Regions from separate parts of the Amycolatopsis sp. VC5-11 genome, predicted to be linked through region 3. Evidence: riboswitches for the same ligand, from Rfam matches in the RefSeq annotation. Region 3 holds a riboswitch; each other region holds the start of a gene.

Region 1 (4,317 bases), on a different contig from region 3:
TGCAGTTGAGCGACGGGCAGCGGCTGGAGTGGCCGGGGCTGTCGCTTGAGGTGATCGGTCCGCGCTACGCCACTACCCGTGCACCGGCGTTGCAGGACGGCACGATGATCAACAACAGTTCGGTCGTCCTGCGCGCCGACACCGCGGCTGGCCGGGTTCTGCTGACCGGAGACGTCGAGCTGGCGGCGCAGGCGGATCTGCTTGCCGAGGGCGTCGACCTGCGGGCAGACGTCCTGAAGGTGCCGCATCACGGGTCGAGGTATTCGCTGCCGCAGTTTCTCGCGGCGGTGCGGCCGCGCACGGCGCTGATCAGTGTCGGCGCGGGCAACGGATACGGACATCCGAGCAAGTCCACAGTGGACGTTCTCGGAACGATGGGAGTGCTGGTCACCCGGACCGATATCGACGGGGACACCGCCGTTCTGCCCGGAGGAAGCGGACCGGCGGTGGTGCGCCGGGGCGAGCCGCGGGGTCCGCCGCGGTAGTGCGGCGGACCCCGGGCCGGTGCGTCAGTAGCCGAGTGCCTTGGCGACGGCCGCGGCGGACGGCGGCACGGTGGCCTTCGGGCCGATGTGGTTCTCGACCGCGTCGAGGGTCTTGAGGCCGTCGCCGGTGATGAGGAGGACGGTTTCCGCGTCCGGGTCGAGCTTGCCGGTTTCGACGAGCTTCTTCGCGGTCGCCACGGTGACGCCGCCCGCGGTCTCGGTGAAGATGCCTTCGGTGCGCGCGAGCAGCCGAATGCCTTCGACGACCTCTTCGTCGGTGACGTCCTCGATCGCGCCGCCGGTGCGGTTGACCACGTCGAGCACGTACGGGCCGTCGGCCGGGTTGCCGATCGCGAGCGAACGGGCGATGGTGTCCGGCTTCACCGGCTGGACCACGTCGTGGCCGTTGCGGTACGCGGTGGAGACCGGCGAGCAGCCCGTGGCCTGCGCGCCGAACACCTTGTACGGGCTGGCGTCCACGAGACCGAGCTGGCCCAGCTCGCGGAAACCCTTGTCCACCTTGGTGAGCTGGGAACCGGAGGCGATCGGCACGACGATCTGCTCGGGGATGCGCCAGCCGAGCTGCTCGGCGACCTCGTAGGCGAGCGTCTTCGAGCCCTCGGAGTAGTACGGGCGGACGTTGACGTTCACGAACGCCCACTTCGGGTGCTCGCCGGCCAGTTCGGTGGCGAGCCGGTTCACGTCGTCGTAGTTGCCGTCGACGGCGATCAGGTCGCCGTCGTAGACCGCGGTGGTGAGGATCTTCGCGCGTTCGAGGTTCTTCGGGATCAGCACGACCGACCGCCAGCCGGCGCGGGCCGCCGCGGCGGCGGTCGCGTTGGCCAGATTGCCGGTCGAGGGACACGCCAGGACCTCGAAACCGAACTCGCGGGCGGCCGCGAGCGCGACGGCGACCACGCGGTCCTTGAACGAGTGCGTCGGGTTGCCGGTGTCGTCCTTGACCCACACGCGCTTGAGGCCGAGCTCCTTCGCGAGCCGGTCGGCGCGCACGAGCCGGGTGCAGCCGGGTTCGGTGTTCGGGGTCTCCTCGACGGTCGAGGGGACGGGAAGGAGCTTCTTGTAGCGCCAGATGTTGCGCGGGCCCGACTCGATGTCCTCGCGGCGGACGCGGCCGAAGTCGTAGGCGACCTCGAGCGGCGAGAAGTCGTCGACGGAGACGAATTCCGGAGCGAGCGGCTGCCGGTGCCCTTCTTCCTTCGACACCAGTTCGACGGCCGGACCGAGGTCGATCGTCTTATTGGCGGAGGTGGCGCTGAGGGCTGCAGTCATCGCGAGGTTCCTTTCCTCATCTGCCCCGCCGAAGCGGGCCGGAATTGGCACCGTGGTCGTCAGCTACCCCGCGATCGCGGGATGACAGGCTGTACGCCGGTTGCCGGGGCTTCGTCGGGCCGTTCCCTCTGCCCCTCTGGATGAGCGGTATTCGGTTGTCGGAGCGCCGGTGGGCGCGTCCTCGGCTACACCGTACGACATCCCGATCAGCTCGTGCCACGGAGGCGGCCCACATCACCGGAGCGGGCGGCCCGGCGGCCGGGTGAGAAGATGGCCGGGTGACCACCGCACCCGCGCCGCTGCACCTCGTCACGGGCGAGGAAGAACTGCTCATCGAACGGGCTGTGCGAGCGTCCCTCGACGCGGCCAAAGCCGCGGACCCGACGGCCGACCTCACGCGCATGCGGGTGTCCGATCTCACACCGCCTGTGCTGGCCGAGCTGGTGAGCCCGTCGCTGTTCGCCGAGGGGCGCGTGATCGTGCTCGAGTCGGCGCAGGACATCTCGCAGGAGCTTTCCGACGCGGTCCTCGCGTACGTGAAAGCGCCTGCCGACGGCATCGTCCTCGTGGTCGTGCACAGCGGCGGCGGGCGGAGCAAAGCCGCCAAGGCGCTGCCGGGCGCGTTGAAAAAAGCGGGCGCGGAAATCACCGAATGCCCGAAGCTCACCAAACCGGCCGAGCGCGAGGCGTTCGTCCGCAACGAGGTGCGCCGCGCGGGCGGCAAGATCGACGCCGCGGGCCTGATGGCACTGCTCGACTCGGTCGGCTCGGACCTGCGCGAACTGTCCTCGGCGGCGACGCAGCTGGTCGCCGACACCGGGGGAGTCGTCGACGAGCGGGCGGTCCGCCGTTACCACACCGGACGCGCCGACGTGACCGGCTTCGCGGTGGCGGAGAAGGCCGTCGCGGGCGACCGGGCCGCCGCGATGGAGTCGCTGCAGTGGGCGATGCAGCTGGGCGTCCCGCACGTCCTGATCGCCGACGCGCTGGCCGACGCGGTTCGCACGATCGCTCGCGTGTCCGCGGCCGGGCGCGGCAACCCGAACCAGATGGCGGGCGAACTCGGCATGCCGCCGTGGAAGATCCGCAAGGCGCAAGGGCAGTCCCGCGGCTGGGGCCAGGACGGCCTGGCGACCGCGATGCGCGTCGTGGCGCGGCTGAACGCCGAGGTCAAGGGCGCGGCGGCCGACGCGAACTACGCGCTGCAGCGCGCGGTCCTCGACGTGGTCGCGGCCAAGGGCGACCGCTGACGTCCCAGTTCCGGGAACGCCTTGAGGACAGCCAGGCCGGTCCCCAGGACACGGAAAAGGCCCGGCAGCCGAAGCCGCCGGGCCTTCCGGAAAGACTGCGCTCAGAGCTGGTTCGCGCGCTTCGCGAGAGCCGACTTCTTGTTCGCGGCCTGGTTGGCGTGGATGACGCCCTTGGTGACGGCCTTGTCGAGCTTGCGAGCGGCGTCGCGCTGCAGTTCGAGGGCCTTGTCCTTGTCACCGGCTTCGGCGGCCTCGCGGAACTTGCGGATCGCGGTCTTCACCGAGGACCGGATCGCCAGGTTGCGCTGCCGCGCCTTCTCGTTCGTCGTGATGCGCTTGACCTGCGACTTGATGTTGGCCATGGAGGCGTTCCTCTTTCACTCGGTGAAGGTCGTTGCCGCGTTCGTGTGGCTCCGGATCAGTCCCGAGGGACTGCCGGGTTTCCTCCCTGACGGAATGCCGCACGGCAACAGTCGAAAATCTTAACAGCCCTGTTCGCGGCGTTGTCGACGGCCCCGGAGCAGGTAAACGTTCGGCATCGCGGCCCCGTCTCGGTTACGGTGGGGTCCGGTAGTGCCTAGGGTTCCGTCGCCTGCCCGTGGTCCCGCAGAGCGGGTCGCGAAGACAACGAGGGCGGGCGGGCCTGGTCCGAGCGGCACCTTCGGCGGGAGACAGAGCCCCGCCGTTCATCTGACGGGACAAAAGCCTGGAGGACCCGGTCTTCAGCGTGCGCTGAATACCTGAAGGGGTCCGGATGAACACCACAGCCCTCGCCATGGTCCTCGTCGCCGCGGTCGTGCACGCCGTGTGGAACCTTGCCGCCAAACGGGTTTCCGGCGGCCCGCGGTTCGTCTGGCTGTACTACACGGTCTCCGCGGCGGCGATGCTCCCGGTGATCGCGGTCGCGCTGGCCGTCGAACCGGAACGTCCACAGTGGACCTGGCTGCTCGCCGCCGCGGGCACCGCGGTCCTGCACGTGGCGTACGGGATCGTGCTGCAGCGCGGATACGAGGTCGGCGACCTGTCCATCGTCTACCCGCTGGCTCGCGGGACCGGGCCGCTGGTGTCGGTGCTCGTGGCCGTCACGGTCCTGGGCGAACGGCCGGGCGTGCTCGGGCTGATCGGGGCGTTCCTCGTCGTCGCGGGCGTCCTGGTGATCAGCCTCGGCGGCGGCACCGGCAACGCCCGGGCCCGCCGCGCGGGGGTGTTCTACGGCGTCGCGACCGGCGTCGTCATCGCCGCTTACACGCTCTGGGACGCGCACTCGGTCACGTCGCTCGGCGTGCCTCCGC
Region 2 (4,317 bases), on a different contig from region 3:
CGCGTCCGCGCTCCCGCCCGCCATGCCGCCGGCGACCGGAATGCCCTTGCGCAGCACGATTCGCACCTTCGGCTCATCCGCGTCCGGCCGTCCGGCGTAGGAGGCCAGCTCGCGCGCCGCGCGCCAGGCGAGGTTGGCGCCGTCGGTGGGCACCGTGCGCTCCCCCTCGCCGTACACCTCGAGCCCTGGCTCGTCGGTGGCGGCGACGGTCACCTCGTCGGTGAGCGAAAGCGCCTGGAAGACGGTGACCAGCTCGTGGAACCCGTCCGCCCGCAGGTCGCCGACGGCCAGGTGCAGGTTGACCTTGGCCGGGACCCGGACGGTGACTGGTGGTGGTACGACGGCGAGCACCCGTCCAGCCTACGTGGCTGGCGCTGACCAGGTGTCGCCAGGAGAAAACGTCGGCACGGAAGTTCCCCCAACCGTCGCTCCGGAGTGGCCATCCGGACTAATTTGGAACTACTTTGGAACTATGCGCGCGCCGGAGGTCAACCTGTCCGAGCTGTCCCTGCACCCGCGCCGGGTCACCGACCGGCTCGAAAGTTCGCCGACCCGTTCGGTCCGGATTCGCCGACGGGAGAAGGACAAACCCGATCTGCTGCTCGTGACCGCCGAGCGCGCCGAACAGGCGGCGGCCGGGTTTTCGGCGACCGTCACGATCCTCGCGGAACTGATGCGCCGCAGCGCCGAGACCGCTGCGCTCGCCGCCGAGGCGCTGCCCGCCGCGTTCCCGTGGGCGCGGTACCTGTCCGCGGAAGAGGTACGGACATTCGTCGGCGAACTGGTCGAAACCCTGGAGCGAGCCGAATCCCTCGGCAACCCGGTGCCGTTCGCCGCCCTCGCGGCGAAGTGGAAACAGACCGCCGAGGCGCACGCGGATCCGGAGCTGGCGGAGATCCTGCGCCGGAACGACCACAATGGACAGAATTCAGGACACTTGTCCTGAAACTTTGACCCGGCGACCTGATTTCTCGGGCGACGCGTCCCGCGAACGCGGCGAGGGCCGCCCCCATCGCATGGGACGGCCCTCGGAAAACCGCTCAGTTAAAAGGAAATCAGGCGGCGACGACGCTCTGCGGACCGCGAGCCGGCTGGCTCACGTGCGCACCCCGGTCGGAGATCCAGGACAGCGCGGCGTCGGCCCGCTCGCCGCGGACGCCGAGGCGGAACCGGGCGATCGGGGTGTCCCCGATGCGGGTGAGGCCGCCGCCGATGGTGGCGAGCTCCACGTCGAACCGGCTGGCCGCCTCGGGCAGCAGGGCGCCCACCGAAGCGAAACCGATCAGCACGACGTCGACCGCGCGGTCGTACTTCGCGGACTGGGCACGCGAGGTCTCGACCGACGGCAGCACCGCTTGCGCGGTCCAGCTGTCCGGCGTCGAGATGAGGTCGAGCACCGTGCCGCGCTCGACGATCGCGCCGTTGTCGAGCACCGCGACGTCGTCGCAGACCCGGCGGACGACGTCCGCGTCCGGCGTGGTGACGACGACCGTCACGCCCAGCTCGGCCCGCGCGCGGTCGAGCACGGCGAGCACCGCGCCCGCGTCCTCGGCCGCGATCCCGGCGGTCGGGTCGTCCGCGAGCAGCACGGCCGGTCCGGCGGCGAGCGCCCTGGCGACCGCGACCCGGCGGAGCTGGCCGTCGGTGAGTTCTTCCGGCTTCTGCCCGGCGCGGGCGGTGAGGCCGACGAGGTCGAGCAGCGAGCCGACCCGGCTGCGCCGCTGCGGGCCGTCGACGCCGAGCTGCTCCAGCGGGCTGGCGATGTTGCCCGCGATGGTGCGCTCGGCGATCAGCTCCGGCTTGGTCCCGACGACACCCAGCTGGCGGCGGATCTCCCGCAGCCGCTTGCCGTCGAGCGTCGCGGTGTTGAGGCCGTCGAGCCGCACGACGCCGCGGTCAGGGCGCTCCTGCAGCGCGATGCAACGGGCGAGGGTCGACTTGCCGGAACCGGACGGACCCACGACCCCGAACAGCGAACCGGCTTGCACGTCGACACTCACGTCGCGCAGCGCGGCGACCCGATTTCCGTGGAAGGGAAAGGACTTGGACACGTTTTCGACAGTGATCACGAAAGGGCTCCAGGCAAACGAGGCGCGGCACCGATTCCGGGCGCGCCAGGCGTCATCGAATTACCGTCCACTGTGGACGGCGCAAGAAACTGCGGAAAAAACGATCAGGCGATGGCCATGGAGCGTTGACACGCACATACCGAGCGGCGACCTTCGTCGACTACGCGCCGGCGGGTCAGCAGGAGCGGGCGGGTGACCCTCTTCATCGAAAACAGCCTCCATCGGTCCTGGCGGTAGCACCTGCCCTGCGGAGGGTGGTTGCTGCGACTTCGGCGAGCCAGGTCTCTCAGTCGCTCGGGATGGACGCTTTCGAGTAAAGCCGATCCCATTGGCTGAACGCAAGCGCGTTGGTGCAGATCACACGTCTGGTGGTGCCCGCATACCGGAACACCGCGTCCAAAAACCGGAAGCCCGGAACCTCGGCCGCCGAACAGTGCCTCGACCTGCGAAACGCTCGCCACGAGCACCGGCGGCGAACGGGTTCGTTCCACTGTGGACGATCAAGGATCTTTGTGGAACAAGAGTTTTCTCGTTGTCAAGGGGTGATGGTTCGCGGGGCTCAACGCTCGGCGCACCGGGGTCTCGACCGAGCCGAGATAGGTCAGCGAAGCGAAGCACCTCGGGTCAGCCCTGCGGAACAATCCCGGGCGTGGAGCAGTCGGACTCCCCCGAATGCCGAGCTGCTCGTCACAGATGGAAGGCTGTTTCAGCCGTGCTCGCGTGATCACCAAGCGTAGCCAGGCAGCTGTGGATGACCCACAATCAGCGACGACACAAGATCATCGAAGAACGCAGCGAAACCAGGGAATACCTGCTCCGACGCCGCCGTTGGAAGTCGCAAGGCGAGCACCCTGGGGGAGGTGGGTCACATTCCGGCAGCCGCGATCCGCGCGAAAGCGTGCACGTCCAACTGCTCCCCGCGCGTCTTCGGGTCGATCCCCGCCTCGGCGAGCAACTCGCCAGCCCGCTCGGCGGAACCAGCCCACCCGGCCAGCGCGGCCCGCAATGTCTTGCGCCGCTGGGAGAACGCCGCGTCGACCACCGCGAACAGCCGGGCCCGATCCACTCCGGAAACCGGGTCGGTCCGGGTGAACGAGACCAGAGCGGAATCGACGTTCGGCACCGGCCAGAACACCGCGCGCGGCACGGCGGCCACCTTGCGCGCGGGCCCGTACCAAGCGAGCTTCACGCTCGGCACGCCGTAAGTGCGGCTCCCTGGCCCGGCCGCCATCCGGTCGGCGACCTCGGTCTGGACCATGACGAGCCCGCTGCGCAGCGACGGCAGCTCGGCCAGCAGGTGCAGCACCACCGGCACCGCGACGTTGTACGGCAGGTTCGCGACGATCGACACCGGCTCAGCGGGCAGATCAGCCGCCCGCACCCGGAGCGCGTCGGCGCCGACGACGGTCAGCCGGTCCGCGGCCTCAGGCGCGCGCTCGGCGACTGTGCGGGGCAGGCGGGCGGCCAGCACCGGATCGATCTCCACAGCGACGACCTGAGCGCCCGCGGCCAGCAGGCCGAGCGTCAGCGAGCCGAGACCGGGTCCGACCTCCAGGACGACGTCCCCCGGCTGCACGCCGCCGAGTTCGACGATGCGGCGGACCGTGTTGGGGTCGTGCACGAAGTTCTGCCCGAGTTTCTTCGTGGGCCGGACGTCGAGTTCGTCGGCCAGCCCGCGGATTTCGGCAGGCCCCAGCAGTTCCACCACCGGACGAGCCTACCCAGCGGCGGCGCGGCGGACGAAAACAGGCGGCCGGGAGCGCGAGGCTCCCGGCCGCCTGCCGGAAAATCGGAGCGTAACTCAGGCTTTGTAGCCGCAGCCCCAGGCGCTGTAGCCGCCGCGGGCGTCGCGCACCTTCTCGGCGATCGCGATCTGCTGCTCGCGGGTCGCCTTGTCGGCGGTGGGGGCGTACTGCTGGCCGCCGTAGGCGTTCCAGGTCTGCCGGTCGAACTGCAGGCCGCCGTAGTAGCCGTTGCCGGTGTTGATCGACCAGTTGCCGCCCGACTCGCACTGCGCGATGCGGTCCCACGCGCCGGTGTCGCCGATGGCCGGGGCCGGCGGCTTCTTGGTGCCGACCTTGATGATCTTGGCCTTGGCCTCGACGAGGACCTTCTCCGAGACGTGCTCGCGCGCGATCTCTTCGCCGTTTTTCTTCGTGACCTTGTAGGTCACCAGCTTCTTGCCCGGCGTGCCCGGGTCCTCGACGCTCTGCTGGCCCTGCAGCTGCGTCGGGTCGTCGACCTTCTG
Region 3 (4,317 bases):
GGTGGAGGTGCCGTCGTAGTCCTTGCCGAGCAGGGACAGCAGCACGATCAGCGCGCCGCCGACGCAGATCGCGGAGTCGGCGATGTTGAAGATCGCGAAACCCTGGCCGTTGGGCGCGAACGCGGAGATGAAGTCGACGACGTGGCCGCGCAGCGGTCCGGGCTCGCGGAAGAACCGGTCGGTCAGGTTGCCGAGCGCGCCGGCGAGCACGAGCCCGAGGCCGATCGCCCAGCCGACCGAGCGCAGCCTGCGCGAGATCCACACGATCGCGATCACGACGCCGATCGCGACCAGCGCGAGCACCCACGTCATGCCGGTCGCCATCGAGAACGCGGCGCCCGGGTTGCGGATGACCTGCAGGTAGATCAGCCCGCCGAGGATCGGCTTGGGCTCCTTGCCCTCGAGGTTCGCGACCACGAGGTTCTTCGTGATCAGGTCGATCGCCCACAGCAGCGCCGCGACCGCGAACACCACCCAGACCCGCCGCTTGGGCAGCGGCGCGCCGTCCCCGGCGGCCTCCTGCTCAGGCGGTTCCGCAGACGGCTCGACCTCGGACTCGGACGGCGAAGGATCGGTGCTCACACCCCCATTGTCCACAACCGCGCCCGAGCAGGTCACAGCGGCCGAATTCAGTCGCCCCGGAGGCCCCTCGCCCGCCATCATCGCTGCCATGCCCGCCGAGATCCCCGCCCCCGCCGCGGCCGCGGCCTGGATCGCCCTCGACCTCTCCCCCACGAGCGACCTCCCGCTCTGGGCCGCCCACTGGCTGGCCGACGGCGAGGACGGCGAGCACCTGCGCCACCTGGCCGGGCTGTCCCGCAGCGAACCACGGGAAATCCACGACGTGCAGGAGGCGGCCTTAGCCGACTGCCGCACGCCCATTCCCGCTGTGGCCGACGCAGCCGAAGCCGCGTTCACTCATCTGGCCCGGCTGTTCCTCAGCGGCGACCTCACCGAGCGCGGCCTGTTGAACGACCTGCACGCGGACTGTGTTTGATGGCGTCGGCTCCGCCGCCGCGGCGGGATCGCCCTTAAGCCGACGTTTGGGCTGAGCGACGCGAGGGGCCTTCGGCCTGTCACGCCGCTCAGCCCAAACGTCGGCGCGATCCCGCGTTGTGGTCACGTTTCCTGTCGCGCCAGTCCCAGCACCAGCCCTGTCAGGCGCAGAACGGCGGCAGCTCCCGCGGGTCCCCGACCGGTGCCCACCGCCCGTCCACCTTCGCGTACTCCCACCGGGCTCCCCGGGCCACGATCTGCCGCAGCGCCAGCACCAAGCGGTCGACGTGTTCCTCGGTGCTCCCCAGCCCGAGGCTCACCCGGACCGCCTGCTGGCCCTGGCTTCCGGCTTCCCGGATCAGCCGCCGGGCGGCCACGTGCGCGCAGAACGCCCCGTCCCGCACGCCGATTCCGTACTCGGCCGACAGCACCGCGGCCAGCCATCCGGGCTCGAACCCGTCGACCACGAAGCTCACCGTGCCGACCCGGTCCACCGGCGCGTCGAAGAACCGCAGCTCGGCGAACCCCGGCAAGCTCTCAAGCCCCTTGCGCAACCGCTCCAGCAACGCGGCTTCGTGCGAACCCACGGCATCCCACTGAGCTGCCAGCTGCTCGCAAGCCACCCCGAGCGCATACACGCCAACGGTATTCGGCGATCCGGCCTCGTGCCGTTCTTCGCCGCTGTTCCACACCACGGCTTCCTCGGTCACCAGCTTCGTAGCGCCACCACCGGCCAGGTACGGCTCGGCCGCCCGCAACCAGTCGCTGCGCCCGATCAGCGCACCAGCCCCGAAGGGCGCGTACAGCTTGTGCCCGGACAGCGCGACATAGTCAACATCCAGCTCCCGCAACGAAATCTGCCGGTGCGGAGCGAGCTGTGCGGCGTCGAGGGCCACCCGGGCGCCGTGTTTCCGGGCCACCGCAGCGATCTCGGCCACCGGCAGCAGCTCACCGGTCACATTGGACGCACCGGCGACGACGACCAACCGCGGCCCCTGCGGGCATTCCGCGAGCGCTTCGTCCACAACGGACACTGCGGCGAGCCGGGTCCGCGGCAGCTGCACGCGCCGGACGTTCGGGCCGCGCCACGGCAGCAGGGCCGCGTGGTGCTCGCTGTCGAACACCACCACGGAAGTCTTGCGCGGCAACGCTTTCGCCAGCAGGTTGAACGCGTCAGTGGTGTTGCGGGTGAAAATCACCGAGTCGCCGTTGCGCGCGTCCACGAACCGGCGCAGCACGTCGCGCGTCCGCTCGTACAGCCGCGTCGAGACCTGCGAAGCGAAACCCGCGCCGCGATGCACGCTGGCGTACCAGGGAAGGAACTCGTCGACCGCCGAACGCACCGCGTCCAGACACGGCGCGCTCGCCGCGTGGTCGAGGTTGGCGTAACCGATGTCGCCGCCGGTGACCAGCGGGACCCGCAGCGTCGCACCGGCGACAGCGGGAACGGCAGCGGCAACAGTTTCCGTGGACCGGTCGAGTGCGAGAGTCATGACGACGCCTCCTCGGCGTTCCGGGGGACCCCCGGCGAGGGGCCCGCGCTTGCCCGCCGCACTGCGCGACCGGCCTGGTCCTCACCCGGGGCACCCCACCGCGGTAGGAGGGTTGCCGGCCAGCAAGCCGGGGCTTCGCGCTGGCACTCATGACCTGAAACCGAAGATAGCGGACGACCCCCGGGAGAAACCAGACCCGTCTCGTGATCTGAGACGGCAGTCACAGGGCGTGTCCACAAAGGACAGAAAAGATCAGGCTCCGGATTCCCCGTGCCAGCGGGCGAGGCGGCCGGCCCGGTCGACAGCCCGGATGCGCCGTTCGGTCGCGTCGCGGTCGGCGGCGGTCGTGACCACCAGAAGCTGGTCCTCGACCTGCAAGCGGCTCGTTTTCTGCGGCGTGAAGCCCGTCCCGCCGCGCACCACGAGACTGACCGTCGCCCCGGCGGGCAGCCGCAGCTCGGACAGGTACACGCCGTGCAGCTTCGACCCCTTCTGGATGCGCACCTGCAGCAGTTCGGCGCCGAGCTCGTCGAGCGGGGCGGCGTCGACCTCGATCTCGTGCGCCTGCGTCGCCTTCGCCAGCCCGAGGATCCGCGCGAGCGGGCTGAGCGTCGCGCCCTGCAGCACCGTGAGCACGATGACGAGCACGAAAACCGCGTCCACGAGCCGTTGCGCGCCGGGCACGCCTTCGGACAGCGGGATCATCGCGAGCACGATCGGCACCGCACCGCGCAACCCCGCCCAGGACAGGAACGCCTGATCCCGCCACGGCAAGCGGAACGGCAGCAGCGACAGGACCACCGACAGCGGCCGGGCGAGCAGCAGCACCACCGCGCCCGCGACGAGGCCGGGGATGAGCGTTTCGAGCAGCCGGGTCGGCGACGCGAACAGGCCGAGCAAGACGAACAGCCCGATCTGCGCGAGCCAGCCGAGCCCTTCGGCGAACGACAGGGTGTCCGACCGGTGCGGGAGCTTGGAATTCCCCAGCACCAGGCCGGCGACGTAGGTGGCGAGCAGGCCGGACGCGTGCGCCAGCTGACCCGAGGAGTACGCGAGCACGCACACCGCGACCGTGGCGAGCGGGTAGAGACCGGTCGCCGGGAGCGCGGCCCGGCGCAGCGCCTGCGCGCCCAGCCAGCCGAACGCGAGGCCGAGCACGAGGCCGGTGAGCAGTTCGTAGACCACCAGCAGCGGCAGCGACCAGTCGACCGCCTCGCCGGACGCGAGCACGACGACCGCGATGTAGGCGGGCGCGTCGTTGATGCCGGATTCCAGTTCCAGCGCGCCGACGAGCCGTTTCCCGACCCCGGCCGTGCGCAGCACGGAGAACACCGCCGCCGCGTCGGTGGACGCGAGAACCGCGCCCCACAGCAGGGCGAGCCGCCAGTCGAGGCCGAGCAGCCAGTGCAATGCCGCGCCGGTGACCGCGATGCTGATCACCACGGCCACTGTGGACAGCAGGATTCCGGGCCCCAGCGAGGGTTTCACCGCGGACCAGCGCGTGGTGAGCCCGCCCTCGGTGAGGATCAGGACGAGCGCGGCGAGCCCGAGGGACTGGGTGAGCGCCGGATTGTCGAAGCGGATGCCGAACCCGGCTTCGCCGAGCACGACGCCGATCCCGAGATACAGCAGCAGCGACGGGAATCCGAGCCGGATGGACACCCGCACCGCGACGACCGAGACGACGAGAACCAGCGCTCCGACGCCCAGCACCAGGGGAAGCTCGTTCACCCTCCGCCTCCCTCCCGGTCGCCCGCAGGCGTCCAGAATAGTGAGGCAGTGTCCGGTTCCCGAGCGCGCACCACCGGTCCGGGGGACCTCGCCGGTG

What was found. A riboswitch is a leader RNA that binds a small molecule or an ion and turns the genes downstream of it on or off. The one in region 3 is predicted to bind S-adenosylmethionine.
Region 1: linked by a shared signal. The riboswitch ahead of thrC (threonine synthase) and the one ahead of WA670_RS39095 (aminotransferase class V-fold PLP-dependent enzyme) in region 3 are both predicted to bind S-adenosylmethionine.
Region 2: linked by a shared signal. The riboswitch ahead of WA670_RS43710 (ATP-binding cassette domain-containing protein) and the one ahead of WA670_RS39095 (aminotransferase class V-fold PLP-dependent enzyme) in region 3 are both predicted to bind S-adenosylmethionine.

What each region holds. Positions count from the first base shown of each region.
Region 1 is NZ_JBAGKF010000006.1:273,142-277,458, forward strand. It holds gene WA670_RS20795 (ComEC/Rec2 family competence protein) at 1-485, shown strand, start outside; gene thrC (threonine synthase) at 510-1,775, opposite strand; SAM riboswitch class I at 1,789-1,922, opposite strand; gene holA (DNA polymerase III subunit delta) at 2,054-3,025, shown strand; gene rpsT (30S ribosomal protein S20) at 3,127-3,387, opposite strand; gene WA670_RS20815 (DMT family transporter) at 3,780-4,317, shown strand, end outside.
Region 2 is NZ_JBAGKF010000034.1:2,454-6,770, reverse strand. It holds gene WA670_RS43720 (4-(cytidine 5'-diphospho)-2-C-methyl-D-erythritol kinase) at 1-351, opposite strand, end outside; gene WA670_RS43715 (hypothetical protein) at 473-946, shown strand; gene WA670_RS43710 (ATP-binding cassette domain-containing protein) at 1,056-2,069, opposite strand; SAM riboswitch class I at 2,285-2,375, opposite strand; gene rsmA (16S rRNA (adenine(1518)-N(6)/adenine(1519)-N(6))-dimethyltransferase RsmA) at 2,935-3,777, opposite strand; gene WA670_RS43700 (resuscitation-promoting factor) at 3,871-4,317, opposite strand, start outside.
Region 3 is NZ_JBAGKF010000021.1:141,080-145,396, reverse strand. It holds gene lspA (signal peptidase II) at 1-582, opposite strand, end outside; gene WA670_RS39100 (hypothetical protein) at 671-997, shown strand; gene WA670_RS39095 (aminotransferase class V-fold PLP-dependent enzyme) at 1,158-2,489, opposite strand; SAM riboswitch class IV at 2,530-2,644, opposite strand; gene WA670_RS39090 (potassium/proton antiporter) at 2,742-4,220, opposite strand.